3 regions of the Amycolatopsis sp. M39 genome follow, and region 1 is predicted to be linked to each of the others. Evidence: riboswitches for the same ligand, from Rfam matches in the RefSeq annotation. Region 1 holds a riboswitch; each other region holds the start of a gene.

Region 1 (5,790 bases):
TGTGGACGACGACCTGGACTCGATCTTCCAGGCGTACAAGAACAACGCGCTGCTGGCCAAGTACTCCGGCGGCCTCGGCAACGACTGGACCCCGGTCCGCGGCCTCGGCGCGCACATCAAGGGCACCAACGGCCAGTCCCAGGGCGTCGTGCCGTTCCTGAAGATCGCCAACGACACCGCGGTCGCGGTCAACCAGGGCGGCAAGCGCAAGGGCGCGGCGTGCGCGTACCTGGAGACCTGGCACGTGGACATCGAGGAATTCCTCGACCTGCGCAAGAACACCGGCGACGACCGGCGGCGCACGCACGACATGAACACCGCCAACTGGGTCCCCGACGAGTTCCTGCGCCGCGTCGAGGCGAACGCCGAGTGGACGCTGTTCTCGCCGAACGAGACGCCGGACCTGCACGACCTCTACGGCAACGCGTTCGCGCAGCGCTACCGCGAGTACGAGGCGGCCGCCGCGCGCGGCGAGATCAAGGTGTTCCGCAAGGTCCGCGCGGTCGAACTGTGGCGGCGGATGCTGACCATGCTGTTCGAGACCGGCCACCCGTGGATCACCTTCAAGGACCCGTGCAACCTGCGTTCGCCGCAGCAGCACGTCGGCGTCGTGCACTCGTCCAACCTGTGCACCGAGATCACGCTGAACACGAACGCCGAAGAGGTCGCGGTCTGCAACCTCGGCTCGGTGAACCTGCTCAAGCACGTCACCCCTGAAGGGCTCGACACCGAGCGGCTTGAGAAGACCGTGCGCACCGCGGTCCGGATGCTCGACAACGTGATCGACATCAACTTCTACACGATCCCGGAGGCGCGCCGTTCCAACCTGCGCCACCGTCCGGTCGGCCTGGGCATCATGGGCTTCCAGGACGCGCTGTTCGAGCTGGGCGTGCCGTTCGCGTCCGCCGACGCGGTGAAGTTCGCCGACGTCTCGATGGAGCACCTCTCCTACTACGCGATCTCGGCCTCGACCGATCTCGCACAGGAGCGCGGCCAGTACCAGACGTTCGAGGGTTCCTTGTGGAGCAAGGGAATCCTGCCGATCGACTCGATGCAGCTGCTCATCGACGCCCGCCAGGGCGACGGCCTCGACGTCGACACCTCCACGACGCTGGACTGGGCCCCGCTGCGCGAGCGCGTCAAGACCGTCGGCATGCGCAACTCGAACGTGATGGCGATCGCGCCGACCGCGACGATCTCCAACATCTCCGGCGTCGGCCAGTCGATCGAGCCGCTGTTCCAGAACCTCTACGTCAAGTCGAACATGTCCGGCGACTTCACCGTCGTCAACCCGCACCTGGTCAAGAGCCTCAAGGCGCGCGGCCTGTGGGACGAGGTCATGGTCAGCGACCTGAAGTACTTCGACGGCAGCCTCGGCCAGATCGACCGCGTGCCCGACGACCTCAAGGCGCTGTACGCGACCGCTTTCGAGATCGAGTCGAAGTGGATCGTGGACGCCGGTTCGGTGCGGCAGAAGTGGATCGACCAGGCGCAGTCGCTGAACCTCTACATCGCGGCTCCGAGCGGCCGCAAGCTCGACGAGCTGTACCGCTACGCCTGGCACAAGGGCCTCAAGACCACGTACTACCTGCGGGCGCAGTCCGCGACGCACGTGGAGAAGAGCACCCTGCGCGGCACCGACGGCAAGCTGAACGCCGTCTCCGCCACCCCGGCCCCGGCCGCCGCGCCGTCCCCGGCCCCCGCCCCGGCGGCTTCGCCGTCGCCGTCGCCTTCCGCCGCGGTTCCGGCTGCCTCCCCCGCGCCGTCGCCCTCCCCGGCCGCGGAGCCGAAGGAGATGCCCGCGACCGACGTCGACTTCGTCGCGACCGAGGGCGCGGCCTGCCGGATCGACGACCCCGACTGCGAAGCCTGCCAGTAAGGAAACCCTGATGACCAACGTGGAAACGACGGACGCGACCGGTCTCGGCGAGATCGAGGTCGGCGCGGCCCGGATCAACGTCGACGACAAGCGCATGATCAACGCGCGCGCCGACGTCAACCAGCTGCTGCCGATGAAGTACCGGTGGGCCTGGGACAAGTACCTCGCGGCGTGCAACAACCACTGGATGCCGACCGAGGTCGCGATGCAGGCCGACATCGCGCTGTGGAAGTCGACCGACGGCCTCACCGAGGACGAGCGGCAGATGCTCAAGCGCAACCTCGGCTTCTTCGCCACGGCGGAGTCCTTGGTGGCCAACAACATCGTGCTCGCGGTGTACCGGCAGATCACCAACCCGGAGTGCCGCCAGTACCTGCTGCGCCAGGCCTTCGAGGAGGCCGTGCACACGCACACCTTCCAGTACATCTGCGAAAGCCTCGGCCTGGTCGAGGGCGAGCTGTTCAACATGTACCGCGAGGTCCCGTCCATTTCGGAAAAGGACGCGTGGGCGCTGAAGTACACGCAGAACCTGGAGAACCCGGACTTCGAGACCGGCACGCCGGAAGCCGACCAGGCGTTCCTGCGCGACCTCGTGGCGTTCTACGTGATCTTCGAGGGCATGTGGTTCTACACCGGTTTCGCGCAGATCCTGTCGCTGGGCAGGCGGAACAAGATGGTCGGCATCGCCGAGCAGTACCAGTACATCCTGCGCGACGAGTCGATCCACCTGAACTTCGGCATCGACTGCATCAACCAGATCAAGATCGAGAACCCGCACCTGTGGACCGAGCAGTTCCAGGCCGAGGTGCGCGGGATGCTGCAGGACGCGTGCGAACTCGAGGTCTCCTACGCCCGCGACACCATGCCGCGCGGCATGCTCGGCCTGTCGGCCGACCTGTGCGAGCAGTACATGCACTTCATCACCGACCGGCGCGCCCAGCAGATCGGCCTGTCCCCGATCTACGGCGAGAACGAGAACCCGTTCCCGTGGATGTCGGAGGCGATGGACCTGAAGAAGGAGAAGAACTTCTTCGAAACCCGCGTCATCGAATACCAGTCCGGCGGCGCCCTGGACTGGGACTGACCACACGATGAAACTCGGCCGTGCCCTGGCAACCAGCCAGGGCACGGCCGAGTTCTTTCACCCGAACAAAACCGCACAGCCCGCCCACACCCCCGTGCAGCCAGCCCCCGCCCTGCACCCCGATACGAAGCCTCCCTGCACAATCCGGCTTCGGGGTGCTCCACGCCCCCAGCGCAATGTCGCCGCCAGGCGACGAGCAGCTTCTCACCCCCCGAGACACCCACCCCGCCTTGTACCAAACCCGCTAAACTCGCCTACGCCACTGGTTCGCCAGGACGCAGCCAAGCTCTCCCGACGGCCGCGTCCTGACGAGGCAACAGGGAACCCGGTGCGATTCCGGGACTGCCCCGCAGCGGTATGTGGGAACGAAAGCTGTCACCGCGAACGCGGTAAAGCACTGGGCGCCCCGCCCGGGAAGCGACAGCCGGTAGGCACGAGCGGTACGCCCACGAGTCCGAATACCTGCCACTGGCACGCACGCCGACGGCGTGCGTGAGTCCGGGCCTCGCGGGACAAGGCGCGACCGAAGCACGGTGTTTTCGCGTGCCCGGGCTCTTCCGGCGAGCACGTGAGGATGCATGCTGTGAACACGATCGGCACCACGATTCTCGGCTACCCGCGAATCGGCCCGTCCCGGGAGCTGAAACGGGCGCTGGAGTCCTACTGGGCGGGAAAGAGCGCCGAGGAAGACCTGCTGACCACCGGGCGGCAGCTGCGCGAACAGACCTGGACCACCCTGCGCGACCAGGGCCTCGACTCGATCCCGTCCGGCACTTTTTCGCTTTACGACCAGGTATTGGACACCGCCGCGCTGTTCGGCGCGCTGCCGGAGCGCTTCACCCGGCTCGGGCTGTCGCCGCTGGACACCTCCTTCGCCGCCGCGCGCGGGGTACCGGACGCGCCCGCGCTCGAAATGACGAAGTGGTTCGACACCAACTACCACTACCTCGTCCCGGAGCTGGGCCCGGATTCCCGGTTCTCGCTCACCGGCACCGCGCCGGTCGACGAGGTCCGCGAGGCTCGCGCGCTCGGCATCACGCCGCGTCCGGTGCTCGTCGGACCGGTCACTTTCCTGCTGCTGTCGAAATCGACCCAGCCCGGGTTCGAACCGCTGGAACTGCTGGACGAACTGCTGCCCGCGTACGCCGGACTTCTGGGCAAGCTGGCCGACGAGGGCGTCGAGTGGGTCCAACTGGACGAACCGGCATTCGCCGCGGACCGGACGACACCGGAGTTCAACGCGCTCACTCGCGCGTATCACGTGCTGGCCAAGGAAAAGCACCGGCCGAAGCTGCTGGTGGCCGGGTATTTCGGCGGCCTCGGCCGGGCACTGGGCGTCCTGGCCCGCTCCCCCGTCGAAGCGGTGGCCGTCGACCTGGTGACCGATGAGTCCTTTGTGGATCAAGTCGCGGCGGAAGGAGCCTTGCGAGACAAGGAGGTCCTCGCCGGTGTCGTGGACGGGCGGAATGTCTGGCGCACGGATCCAGGCGTCGCACTGTCCCGCGCGGCGCGCTTGAAGGACGCCGCGGCACACGTGAGCGTGTCGACGTCGTGCTCGCTGCTGCATGTGCCCTACGACGTGGAAGCGGAGACAGATCTCGACCCGCGGCTGAAGAGCTGGCTCGCCTTCGCGCGGCAGAAGGTCGACGAGGTCGTCCTGCTCGGCCGGGCGCTGCGCGGCGAAGACGTCGACCTCGGTCCGGCACGGGCCGCAGTCGCCGACCGGGCCGGAGCCGCCGAGCTGAGCGACGCCGACGTCCGGGCCCGCGTCGCGGCACTCCGACCAGAGGACACCGTCCGCGCACCCTACGCGGAACGGGCCGCGGCACAACAGAAATCCCTGAACCTGCCACCCCTGCCGACCACCACGATCGGCTCCTTCCCGCAAACCGGCGAGGTGCGCCGAGCCCGAGCCGCACACCGCGCGGGCAAGCTCGGCGACGGCGCGTACCGCGACGCGATGCGCACCGAGATCGAGCGCGTCGTGCGGTTGCAGGAAGACCTCGGCCTCGACGTCCTCGTGCACGGCGAGCCCGAGCGCAACGACATGGTCCAGTACTTCGCCGAACAGCTGACCGGCTTCGCGGCGACGGCCCTCGGCTGGGTCCAGTCGTACGGATCCCGGTGCGTCCGGCCGCCGATCCTGTTCGGCGATGTCTCCCGGCCGAAACCGATGACCGTGGACTGGGCGCGCTACGCGCAAAGCCGCACCGACCGTCCGGTGAAGGGCATGCTGACCGGCCCGGTCACCATCCTGGCGTGGTCGTTCGTCCGCGACGACCAGCCGCTGGCCGACACCGCACGCCAGGTCGCGCTGGCCGTCCGGGACGAGGTCGCGGACCTGGAGGAGGCCGGGATCCGCATCGTGCAGGTCGACGAACCCGCGTTGCGCGAACTGCTGCCGCTGCGCGCGGCGGACCGCGAGGCGTACTTCGGCTGGGCGGTGCCCGCGTTCCGGCTGGCCACCTCGGGCGTCGCGGAAACGACGCAGATCCACACGCACATGTGCTACTCGGAATTCGGCGACGTGCTGCCCGCGATCGACGCCCTCGACGCCGACGTCACCAGCATCGAAGCTGCCCGCTCGAAGATGGAAGTGCTCGCCGATCTGAACGAAGCGGGCTTCGGCCGCGGCGTCGGGCCCGGGGTGTACGACATCCACTCGCCGCGCGTGCCGGACCGGGACGAGGTGGCCGGCCTGGTGCGCACGGCGCTCGGCGCGGTTCCGGCGGAGCGGTTGTGGATCAACCCGGACTGCGGCCTCAAGACCCGCGGTTACGCCGAGGTCGAACCGGCGCTGCGGCATCTGGTCGGCGCGGCCCGGGAA
Region 2 (5,790 bases), on a different contig from region 1:
CGCGGGTTGGTTCGTCCAGCAGCACGACCGGCGGGGCGGCGGCGAGTTGCACGGCGAGAACCAAGGCGAGTCGCTGGCCTTCGGAGAGGTCTCTCGGGTTGGTGTGGTCTTTGATGCCCGGCACGAGGCGGTCGAGCAGCTTCCGGGCAGTGCCCGCGTCGACGCCGGATTCACCGTCGGCCTGTCGGCATTCCGCCCCGACCGAATCGAGATACAGCAGGTCGGACGGGGTCTGCGGGACCAGTCCGACGCGCGTGCGGGCGGCCCGTGACCGGAGCGTCTTCGGGTCCGCGCCGAGGACGTCGACCGTGCCGTCCGAGCGAGGTCCGCTGCCCTGCAACGCCCACAGCAGGGAGGATTTGCCGGAGCCGTTCCGGCCCATCAGCGCGACGACCTCGCCGCGGTCCAGCCGCAGGTCAACGCCCCTTACCGCGTTCACGCCGCCGTACCGGACCCGCACCCCCTTCGCCTTGAGGACTGCTTCGCCAGAGCTTTTCACGGTCTCGGCAGGGCGGCGCTCGGCCAGGCGTTCCCGGAGCGGACGGGCGAGCCGGCGCGCGTCGCGGACCGACAGCGGTAGCGGCGACCAGCCCGCGAGTCGGCCCAGCTCCACGATCGGCGGGGCGACATCGGTCTCGGCGAAAACCTCCGCTGGCTGGCCGGACACGACGGTGCCGCCGCCGGGCAGGTAGAGCAGGCGGTCGGCGTACTGCGCGACGCGTTCCATCCGGTGCTCGGCGACGACGACCGTCGTGCCAAGGTCGTGCACCAGGCGCGTGATCGCGGCCAGTACCTCCTCGGCCGCGGTCGGGTCGAGCGCTGACGTCGGTTCGTCCAGCACCAGCACGCTCGGGTGCGCCGTGAGCACCGCGCCGATCGCGACGCGTTGCTGCTGCCCGCCGGATAGCGTCCGAAGTGGACGGTCGCGAAGTTCGGCGATGCCCAGCAGATCAAGGGTTTCCTCGACGCGTTTGCGCATCACGTCCGGCGCGACGGCGAGCTGCTCCATCGCGTACGCCAGTTCTTCCTCGACGGTGTCGGTGACGAATCCGGCCAGCGGATCCTGCCCGACCACGCCGACGACCGACGCCAGTTCACGCGGCGGATGCGTCGCGGTGTCGAGCCCGTCGACCTTGACGCGCCCGGTCAGGGTGCCGCCGCTGAAATGCGGGACGAGACCGTTGATCGCACCGAGCAAGGTCGACTTGCCGACTCCGGTGCGTCCGGCGACGAGGCAGAGTTCGCCCTCCTCGATCGTGAGGTCGACATCCCGGAGCACCGGCTGGTCAGCCCCGTCGTAGGTGACGCTGACGTGTGAAAACTCGATCATCGGGCGACCTCCGACACCAGCGCCGGACGCGGCGCGAACCAAGCGGGCAGCACGCTGATCAGCACCGCGACGGCCGGCAGCAACGGCAGCTCCGGCCAGGTCAGCGGGCTGGCCGGGGTGGTGAGCGAAACCGGGTCGGCGAGCAGCACGAGCACCGCGGTCGCGACGCCGCACAGCGCGACCAGCGTTTCCGGCAGCCGCCACGGGTCAGGCCGGTAGGTCGTGCGGCGGATCTGCCGCCCGCCCAGCACGAATCCGGCGGCGGCCAGCACCAGACCGGCGACGAGCATCGGCACGCCGAGCCACGACGCGGACCCGTCGAGCACTCCGTAAACCCCCACCGCGACGCCGACCAAACCGGCCAGCACGCAGGTCGCGATCAGCATCCGGACGCGCGGAGAGAGGTAGTTGCGCCGCCCGTAGCCTCGGGAATCCATGGCCGCGGCGAGTTGCAGCGACCGGTCCATAGCGTCGGCGAGCACCGGCACGAAAATCCCCTTCACGAACCGCAGGCCGCGCGTCTTCCCGGAGCGCAGTCGACGCGCGCGACGCACCCGCTGCACGCTCTCGACCAACTGCGGGGCCACGGACAGCGCGACAGTGACTGCCGTCCCCACCTCATAGAGCGCCCCGGGCACAGCCTTGAGCAGGCGTTTCGGGTTCGCCAGCGCGTTCGCGGCACCGACGCAGAGCACGATCGTGGCCAGCCGGAGCCCGTCGTACAGCCCGCCGAGCAGTTCCTCGGCCGAGGTGGGGCCGAGGAGCTGGATGCCGGCCGCGACGCTCGGGAGCGGGATGGCCGGCAGCGTGAACAGGATGTGGCCGCCGTCCTCGCCGCCGATCAGGATCCGGAACAGCACGCGCGACAGCAGGATCACCGCGGCGATCCAGGCATACATCCGGAACGCCAGCGCCCACGGCGCGTCGCCGCGGCGGAGCACCACGACGAACCCGGCCACCGCGATCACCAAAGCGAGCAGAACCGGGTTCGTGGTCCGGCTCGCGGCGACGGCGAGCGCGAGCGCCCACACCCACCACGCGCCGGGATGGAGCGCTCGCGGACTACTCCGCAGCACGCCTGCGGCGCACCGCGACGACCGTCCCGGCCACCACGAGCAGCACGACGACCACGATGCCGATCACCAGGCCCCACGGGAACCCGCTGTCCGAAGTGGACGCCGGGGCCGCGGCGGGCGCGTTGGCCTTGCGCACCGGCTCGGTGCGCGGCGGCGGATACTCGGTGTAGGACTTGCCGATCGCGAACGACCAGCCCTCGAACGCTCCGGCAGGCGGCTTCCAGCTCTGCGCGCCGACCTGCGCCGACTCCCATTTGCCGCCGTTGGTGGCGGTCCAGAAGCTCCACGACGCCTGCTCCGGCGGCATCCCGGTGCAGGTCTGGTCGGCGGGCTTGCTCTCGATCTTGCACATCACGGCCAGGCCGTATTTGCCCGCGCCGGTGAGTTCGAAGCCAGCGTTTTGCAGCGCGGTGACGCCGTTTTCCTGCTTGCCGGGCGCGCACCGGATGAGGGTTTCGCCGCCAAGCCCCTGGAAGTCGACGATCACCGTGACGCCGTTGTCGTCCTGGCAGTAGCCGTCGGCGCCCTTGCCGGGCGTGGTCGCGGAGGCGGAGGACGCCCCGCCCAAACCGGTAGCGACGAGAAGAGCACAGCCGACGAGGACTCGCCCCCAGTGCCGCGCGTGCACGAACCGCATGTCAGATGTACCTCGCATCGATCGGACCACGACGGGCGATCCGGCTCGCGGTCCCTCCCGGGGCCGCTCACGGTTGCGGGCCAGCGCCGGATTCTCACCGGCTTCCCCCGTTCGTGGCGAAGAACTTGTCGACGTTAACGCACCGCAGGCCCCGCCGGAAGCGACCGCGGACACACCTACACTTCCGAGCGTGGGACAGGACCAGCTACGCGTCGGCCTCGTAGGAACCGGACCGTGGGCCACCACGGTGCACGCTCCCGGGCTCGCGGATCATCCAGGGACCGTGCTCAGTGCTGTGTGGAGCCGTCGGCCAGAAGCCGCCGCCGCGCTCGCGCAGGCCTACGACGCCGTGCCCACCAGCGATCTGGACGAGCTGTTCGAGCAGGTCGACGCGCTCGCGTTCGCCGTGCCGCCGACGGTGCAGGCCGACCTGGCGACCCGCGCCGCGGAGGCGGGAAAACACCTGATCCTGGAGAAACCGATCGCCGCCGACCTGGCCACGGCGGAGCGGCTCGCCGACGCCGTGACGTCGGCTGGCGTCGCTTCGCTGGTGATGCTGACGCTGCGGTTCGCTCAGCAGACGCGCGATTGGCTGGACGGCGTCACCGCCGCTGGCGGTTGGCGAGGCGGCAGCGTGCGGTGGCTGTCCGGCGCGCTGCTCGCCGGCAAGTACGCGACCTCGGCCTGGCGACAGGATCCGGCCGCCGGCGCGCTCGCCGACATCGGCCCGCACGCGTTCGACCTGCTCGACGCCGCACTCGGCCCGATCACCGGCGTCCTTGCCGCACACCGCGGCCCTGAGGACCTGTGGCAACTGCTGCTCGAACACGAGGGCGGCATCACGAGCACCGCGACGCTCAGCCTGCGCCTGCCGGTTCAGCCGACGGTGGTCGAGTATTCGGTCTTCGGCGAGCACGGCTTGCGCACGCTGGGCCGCACCGGCACGGCGAACGACGCGTACACCGCACTGCTGGACGATTTCGCCGCGATGGTGTCGTGCGGAACGACCACACATCCCTGCGACGTCCGCCGAGGCGTGCACCTGGCCCGGATCGTGGACCAAGCACGCGCCGCGCTGAGCCGTTAATTCGGTTGCCCGGTCTGAGACGATGAGCGGGAAGTTCGTTTCGGACGAAGGAATGCCTATGTGCTCCGCCACGGCCCACCCCGGCCGCCTGGCCTGAGCTGTTCGGCCTGCGCGCCCGGCGTGGGGTTGCCAGTTTTGTGCTGCCCGCGCATTCCTTCTTCTCGAAAGGCCTCCACCAGAGATGTCCGCCCTTCAGGCATACGTCCGCGCGACCGCACCGATCGGCCGCGACGCCGAGCGAATCGGCCCGTTCCTGGCGACCTTCGCCAAGGACAGCTCGCATCCGATGGAGAACTACGCCATCCCCGACGACGGCGCGAAGCCCTCGTCCGCCGAGATCGCTCTCCTGATTTCCGCTTACCGGCAACGAGACCTCCGGCCCCGGCTGGAGTTCTTCACCGAAGCCGCTCCGGACGTCGAGGCAGCTCTCGTCGCCGCAGGGTTCACGCTGGAACGGCGAGTGCCGGTGATGACCTGCAGCGTCGAAGACCTCGTCGATTGTGATGCGCCAGAACACATTCAGCTGCGTGAACCGTCGTCCGACGATGAATTCCGTCGCCTGCGGTCCGTGCAGAACGTCGCTTTCGGCGAGTCGCCCGAGGTGTCGGACGCCGATGTCGAACGCAACCGCGACTACCTGACGGTCCTAGCCGAACGCGGCGAAACCATTGTGGGCGGCGGAATCGCACTGGACATCGTGTCCGGCGCGACGGAAATCGTCGGCATCGCCGTGGCCGTCGAACACCGCGGCCAAGGCATCGCGGCGGCGATCACCGCGCACCTCACGCGCCTCGCCCACGAACGCGGTGCGGAAACGGCGTTCCTCACGCCAGGCGATGTGGGAATCGGGACGGTGTATCGCCGTGCTGGGTACCGCGTTGCCGGTGAGTGTGTGCACTTGTCGCTGAGCTAGTCGTCGTACCAGTCGCCGCAACGCACTGTCGTTGCGGCGACCGCTACGGCTACCCAGTTGTCGACCACTCGACCGGCACCTCCCGCACCCCACGTATCACGCCGTAGGCCGGGCATCTGCTTGAAGCCGCATGTCCGGCAATGCCGCAACCAGTTCCTGCGACATGACACGCAACTCGGGTCGGGCATCCGAGATGAGCCGGATTCGTCCGCCCGCGCTCCGGCCGGAAGACGCCGCCGTCGTTGAAATGTCGTTCATCACGATTGGCACTTCCCCAGGCGAGCAAAACCCGATCCCCGGCGTCGAGCGGCACTCCGCCCAGTGTGGTCGACTGGGTGACGGCTCGGCCGGTTGCCGCCACCGCCGGTTCGTGCCGGACTGCTTCCTCGATGAACTCGTCCAGCGCTTTGGGGCTGTCGCGGACCCGGTCCCTCAGGTCAGGGTTCTCGGCGAGCAGCAGCGCCATCGTGGCTGCGGCGTCGGTGGTGGTCAACTGCCCGGCGGCGACCATCAGTGACGCGAAGCGCAGCACCTGTCGCTCGCCAAAACCGGCGTGGATCACGTCTGACAGCATGTCGTCTCGCGGCATGCCAGCGCGTTCGCGGATATGGCCGAGAAGGAGTTGCGTATTCCCGGCCGCGTGCCTCGGCTTCCTGCTGGCTTTCGGCGCTAACAAGTCTCTTGGCCTGGTCCGCCAGCAACCCCCTCCCGTCTTCCGGAATGCCGAGCAAAGCCGCGACGCCAAGC
Region 3 (5,790 bases), on a different contig from region 1:
AATCCTCGTCGCGCGCCACTCCGGCCCGGGCCGCGCGCCGCTTCGTCAGCGCGCGGGTCAAGGTGTCGAGCCGCGGTCCGGCGTCGCCCTCGTAGAGGTGGTCGCCGTTGACGAAAACCCCGCCGGGAGCGAGGACTTCACCGCACACGGCCAGCAGGTCGCGCAACGGCGCGCGGTTCATCCAGTGCAGTGCGGTCGTGCTGACGAACGCGTCGGGTGCGCGGTCGAGTTCGAGCGCCTCGTACCAGCCGCGCTCGCGCAGATCCGTGGTGACGGTGCGGAACCGGTCGCTGCCGTACGCGAGATCCGCGAGTCCGAGCAGCAGCGGGTCGGCGTCCGCTCCGACCACCCGCGCGCCGGGGAACCGGGCCAGCAGCCGGGTCGCGAGCGAACCGGGACCCACGCCGAGGTCCACGATCAGCGGGTCTTCGCGCGGGACCAGCTCGGCCAGCACGTCGCCGAGCACCGCGAACCGCTCCTCGCGGTCGGGCAGGTAGAACTCCTGCTGCCGGTCCCAGCGGTCCAGCCAGTAGCGGGCGCGGTCTTCGGTGAGGACGGTCATCGGGTCACCTTGTCGAATCGGACCCAGTTCAGCGAATTGGGCACTCCGGCGGGAATTCCGCGGTACTTCGCGGAGGCGGCGCTGTTCCAGGTCGAGTTGCCCCAGAACACGAATCCGCCGCGGTCGTGGAGGATCTCGTGCATCCGGCGGTAGAGCGCGGCGCGGTCCGGCTGTTTCGCGGTGGAAAGCGCCTGGCGGTACAGCGCGTCGAATTCCGGATCGTGCCAGTTGGTGCGGTTCTGCGGCGCGTTGCCGAGCAATCGCGACGCGAAGTGGTTCGGGATCGGCAACGGCCCGGACTGGCCCATGGTGAGCTCCCCGGTCTTCAGAGCTTCGGAGTAATAGGTGTCGCCGGAGCCGACCCGGACCTTGACCGTCACTCCGCTGCGTTTGGCTTGTTCGGCGAAGAGATTCGCCGCCTCCACGAATCCGGCCGCGGCCGGCGCGGTGAACAGCTCGAAGGCCAGGTTCTGCGCGCCGGCTTCGCGCAGCAGCGCTTTCGCCTCGTCCGGATCGTAAGTGTGCGGGGGAAGGTCGGCGTAGTACTCGAAGCCTTTCCCGAACACGTCGTTCGCGACCTCGCCCTCGCCCTGCAACGCGACCTTCACCAGTTCCTCGCGATCGACCATCCGCATCATCGCCCGCCGGACGTCCGGGTTGTCGAAGGGCGGCCGGTCGGTTTTCATCGCGAAGTAGTAGATGCCGCTGTGCGCCGCGGAACGCACGTCGATCCCGTCCGCCGCGCGCAGCGTTTTCGCCGCGGCCGGGGTCAGGTCGTCGGCGAAATCGGCCTGACCGCTGCGCACCGCGGCCGGGCGGGCGTCGTTCTCCGCGCTGAGGACGCGCAACCGGCGGATCTTCGGCGCACCGTCCCAGTAATCGTCGTACGCGGTCGCCGCCATCTCGCGACCGGGCCGGAACGACTCGAAGCGGAACGGACCGGTGCCGATCGGATGCTTGAAGTCCTTCGTGCCGTTGCGGACGATTCTGGTGCCGTAGGCGGAAAGCGCGGTCAAGAACTCGAACGACGGTTGCTTGAGCGCGATCTCCACCGTCTGATCGTCCACCTCGCGCGACTGCGAAAGGTCGACCAGGTCCAGCGTCGCGGCGGCGATGAACGGCTGCGGGCCAGGCGGGCCGAGCACCCGCGACAGCGTGTACAGCACGTCGGCGGAGGTGAACTTCGCGCCGTCGTGCCAGCGCGCGTCGCGCAGCGAGAGCCGCCAGCGGGTGCCGTCGGCGTTCGGCTCGGCGGCGCGGGCGAGCCGCGGCACCGGCCGCATCGTGTCGTCGACCTCGAACAGCCCGTCGTACAGGGCTTTCAGCCGCGCCTCGTCGATGAACAGGTGACTGGTGCCCGGATCGAGCCGTTCGTCGGTGCCGGACCCTTTGAGCACAGCGGAAAACGTGTCGATCCCGGTGCCGCCGCCTGCTTGCCGGCCGCCGCACCCGGCCGCCAGCACGCCCGTGGCGCCCAGCAGGAACCCGCGCCTGCTCAGCCCTGCGGATCCGGTCATGAGACTCCCTCGCGCCGGGCCGGCGCCGGAAGGAGGAGAACAGGACGAAGCGCCGCCCGCGTGCCGCGGCGGCTCCCCGGCCTGGCCAAATCCGCGTGGCGCCGGCCGATCAGTGGATCCCGCGGAGGTATCTGGCTTCGGCTCGGCGAGCCTCACAGTTGCGGGGCAGCTCCGGAATCGCACCGGTCTTCCCTCCACGTGCGCCACACCCTAGGCGGTGCGGTCACCTTCCGCGCGGTTCGTGCGAAATCTCACCTCGCGGGTCCCGGCCGAGCAGCATTTCCCGGGGGACCGGACGAAAGGGGCACCGGAGGGTGAGCGACGGACCGTCGCCGCCGGAACTGGCCGGATACGTGCGGGTGGCGCGCGTTCACCGCGAGCACGAGCGCTACCGCTCGGTGCTTCGAACTCGGGAGTCGGCGGCGATTCCAACGCCTTGGAGCTGCTGGGCGCCCGATGGCCGGACAGTCCGGCGCCCGACCGGCTCGATCCCGCGCACGGTGCGCTCGGCTGCGTCGATCTGCGGTGGTCGCGACCCTTCATGGAAGGGGGAAGGCGGATCCGAGCCAGCCGAGATCACCGCCCTGCGCAGCCGGTTCGAGCGGTACCAGCGGCTGTCCGGATGGCTGGGCGAGCACAGGGCCGCGGCTGCGCTCCCTGCTGGTCGCCGATCTCGTCGAAGCCGCCCGCCCGCGGTTCCGGGCGCTGACGCGCACCACCGAAGCGGCGAACGCGTACAGCCTGGTCGCCCGGCTGCTCGACTCCGCCGTCCATACGCTCAAGGCGCAGGACCTCACTCCCGAAGGCGTCCGCCGCGATCCCGCTGCCGCGGCGAAGATGGTGCTGACCGCGTCCTGGTTCCTCGATTCCGCGGCTTCCGCCCTCGCCGAAGCCGGTGCGCGGCTCGGCTTGCCCGATCCGGACTGGACCAGCTTCATCGCGCTCGCCGAGAGCTGAGCCTTTCTGGTTCATTCGAAGACATGGCCGAGACTTTCGGAGTTCCGCGACCGGGCAAAGTCGACTATTACGCTCGCGTGGCCGAAGCCGGGCGCGACTACAAACGGCACGTGCTGGCCGGGCTGGATCTGCGGCCCGGCCTGACCGTGCCGGATGTCGGCTGCGGTCCCGGCACCGACCTGCCCGCGATGGCCGAAGCGGTGGGTGCCGCGGGTTGGGTCGCCGGAGTCGACACCGAGCCGGGGATGGTCGAGGAGGCAGGGCGGCGGGTCTCTTCCGTGCCGCAGGTTTCGGTCCGGCTGGCCGATGCGCAAGCGCTGCCGCTGGAGGACGCCGGCGCGGACCGGGCGCGGACGGACCGGATGGTGCAGCACGTCGCCGATCCCGCCGCGGTTTTCGCCGAACCGCGCCGGGTCCTGCGACCGGGCGGGCCGGCGTGCGTGGCCGAACCGGACTGGGACAGTCTGGTGGTCGATCCCGGGGAGCGCTCGACGAACCGCGCGTTCAACCGGTTCGTGTGCTCGACGATGGTCCGGAACGCGACTGCCGGCCGTTCCCTGGCGCGGTTCGCGGCGGGCGCGGGGTTCGAGGTGCTCGACGTTTCGGTCGAGGCGCCGGTGTTCCGCGATTTCGGGACCGCGGACAAGATCGGAACACCGAGCGCGCGGTGCGAGCGGGCCAGCTGGAGCGGGCCGCCGGGGACGAGTGGCTGGCGACGCTCGCCGCGGGGCCGTTTCTGGCCGCGAGCATGGTGTTCGTCGGGGTTTTCGTCAAGCCCGCCGCTTGACCATCTCCGCGATCCACACCGGCGCGTACGGCGAGGTGCAGTTCGGCGGCGTCGGATAGTCCTTGAGCACGCCCAGCCGCTCGCCGATGCCGATCGCACGGGCGCGCAGGCCGGGGTTTTCGATGCCGATCTGGGCGAGGCAGTGGTTCATCGCCCACTGCAACCGCTCCGGGGCGGCTTTCATCTCGGCTTCGATGACGTCGAGAAGCCGGTCGAGGTCGAGCCCGCCGGGCTTCTTGGCGACGCGGTCCGCGGCGAGCGCCCAGCCCGCGCTCGCCACCACCGGGTCGGGGTCTTCGAGCCAGGCCGCGCGGAGGTCCTCGGCGTGGCGGCTTTTCCTGACGATGTTCGCGAGGAGCCAGTCGTGGACCTTGGGGGTGCCCGCCTCGCGCAGCATCCGGTCGAGGTCGTCCCGGTCGAACTGCTTCGGCCGGGCGAGGAGGAGCGCGAGAAGGCGGGCGTTGCTGTCGCCGGTCCGCCAGAGTTCGCCGGCCAGGACGGGTTGGGCTTTGAGTTCTTTCGCGAGGGCGCGGAGCTTGGCGAGGTTGACGCTGTGGTCGTCGCCGTGGTTCTCGTTGACCGCCCGGATTTTGGGGTCGTGAAGCTCGGCGAGCCGGTCGAGGACCCCGGAGAGGGTTGCTTCGGCCACAGGAACCTCCCTGCTCAGGTGCGGACAGCGCCGAGCATACGGGTTCGAGGTGGCTCAGCCAGCTTTTCGGTCGTGCGGGGAACCCTGCGGGAATCTGATTCCCGCAGGGTTCCCCGCACCGACGGTCAGCGGGGTCAAGTACGCCAGTCGGGATGCCGAGCATCGGCGAGGAACTCCTCCGGAGCGGGAATCGGCACCCGCACCCAGTTGTCCACCCGGGTGAACGTCGCGCCGCCCATGCGGCCCACCGGCTGGTACACGTCCTGGTCCAGCCGTCCGTCCGGACGCAGCAACCGGTCGTCCACCGCTACCCCGGCCACCTCGCCGAAGACCAGGTGCGAGCCCCGGAACTCCTCGATCTTCACCAGCGTGCATTCCAGGCTCGGGCCGGCCCCGGCGGGATGGGGCACGGCGATCCGCACCCCGGGCGTCCACGACAATCCGACGTGCTCGGCTTCGTCCACCGACGAGTCCACTGTGGACGCAGTGCGCGCGACCAGTTCCTCCTGGCCGCTCAGCGCTATCGTGATCGCGAACTCGCCGCGGGCCTCGATATTGGCCAAAGTGTCCTTCGGCGCTTCCGAAATCGAGAACAGCACCGTCGGCGGGTCCATGGTCAGCGGCGCGAAGTAGCTGAACGGCGCGAGGTTCCGCACCCCCGCGCCGTCCACCGTGCTCACCCACGCGATCGGCCGCGGGACGACGGCGTTCTTCACCATCCACACGAAAGCGCCGCGGTCAGCGTCGGTATTGCTGCTGTACACGAAACCTCACTCTGTCACTACCCGCCCTCCGAGCATGGTCAGTTCCGACCGTACGCTCAGCAACTCCGGGCCCGCGGCGGTGACCGGATCGTGGGCGAAGACCGCCAGGTCGGCGAGCGAGCCGACACTGAGCGTTCCCTTGGCAGACTCCGCGTGTTCGAGCCAAGCCGGGCCGGTCGTCCACAAGCGCAGTGCCTCCTCCCTGGTGAGCGGGCTGGCCACGGCGGAGAAGGCGTTCGGGCCGGGCGAACCGGTGAAGGTCGCGACGCCGCGGCGCCAGTCCGGCACGGTCACCGGGGCGTCCGAGCTGTCGGCGACCACCACGCCGTGGTCCAGCAGGGCCCGCGCGGGGAAGGCGCCGGCCCATCTCTCCTCGCCCAGCACGCGGACCATCGACGGGCCGCTGTAGGTGCGCATCAGCGAGCTGGTGATGACTCCGATGCCGGACCGAGCCAGGCGGGAAAGCACGGCGGAGGACAGGAAAGTGCCGTGGATCAGCGCGTGCCGGGCCGCCGGCCAGGGGTCGACCTCCTGGGCCGCCTCGATCGCGTCGA

Evidence for each region. A riboswitch is a leader RNA that binds a small molecule or an ion and turns the genes downstream of it on or off. The one in region 1 is predicted to bind cobalamin.
Region 2: it holds a riboswitch for cobalamin, as region 1 does, so the genes downstream of both, A4R44_RS06650 (hypothetical protein) here and metE (5-methyltetrahydropteroyltriglutamate--homocysteine S-methyltransferase) in region 1, are expected to answer to the same signal.
Region 3: it holds a riboswitch for cobalamin, as region 1 does, so the genes downstream of both, A4R44_RS04615 (ABC transporter substrate-binding protein) here and metE (5-methyltetrahydropteroyltriglutamate--homocysteine S-methyltransferase) in region 1, are expected to answer to the same signal.

What each region holds. Positions count from the first base shown of each region.
Region 1 covers NZ_LWSF01000004.1:198,703-204,492, forward strand. Annotated here, with positions in the region: gene A4R44_RS11550 (ribonucleoside-diphosphate reductase subunit alpha) at 1-1,879, shown strand, start outside; gene A4R44_RS11555 (ribonucleotide-diphosphate reductase subunit beta) at 1,890-2,963, shown strand; cobalamin riboswitch at 3,266-3,429, shown strand; gene metE (5-methyltetrahydropteroyltriglutamate--homocysteine S-methyltransferase) at 3,538-5,790, shown strand, end outside.
Region 2 covers NZ_LWSF01000002.1:401,494-407,283, forward strand. Annotated here, with positions in the region: gene A4R44_RS06640 (ABC transporter ATP-binding protein) at 1-1,330, opposite strand, end outside; gene A4R44_RS06645 (CbiQ family ECF transporter T component) at 1,327-2,406, opposite strand; gene A4R44_RS06650 (hypothetical protein) at 2,393-3,043, opposite strand; cobalamin riboswitch at 3,056-3,186, opposite strand; gene A4R44_RS06655 (Gfo/Idh/MocA family protein) at 3,234-4,130, shown strand; gene A4R44_RS06660 (GNAT family N-acetyltransferase) at 4,312-5,043, shown strand; gene A4R44_RS06665 (cytochrome P450) at 5,093-5,605, opposite strand.
Region 3 covers NZ_LWSF01000001.1:984,805-990,594, reverse strand. Annotated here, with positions in the region: partial or broken gene A4R44_RS04620 (trans-aconitate 2-methyltransferase) at 1-562, opposite strand, end outside; gene A4R44_RS04615 (ABC transporter substrate-binding protein) at 559-2,079, opposite strand; cobalamin riboswitch at 2,184-2,303, opposite strand; gene A4R44_RS04610 (hypothetical protein) at 2,605-3,036, shown strand; partial or broken gene A4R44_RS49995 (methyltransferase domain-containing protein) at 3,060-3,575, shown strand; gene A4R44_RS04600 (DNA alkylation repair protein) at 3,807-4,472, opposite strand; gene A4R44_RS04595 (flavin reductase family protein) at 4,607-5,236, opposite strand; gene A4R44_RS04590 (amidohydrolase) at 5,243-5,790, opposite strand, start outside.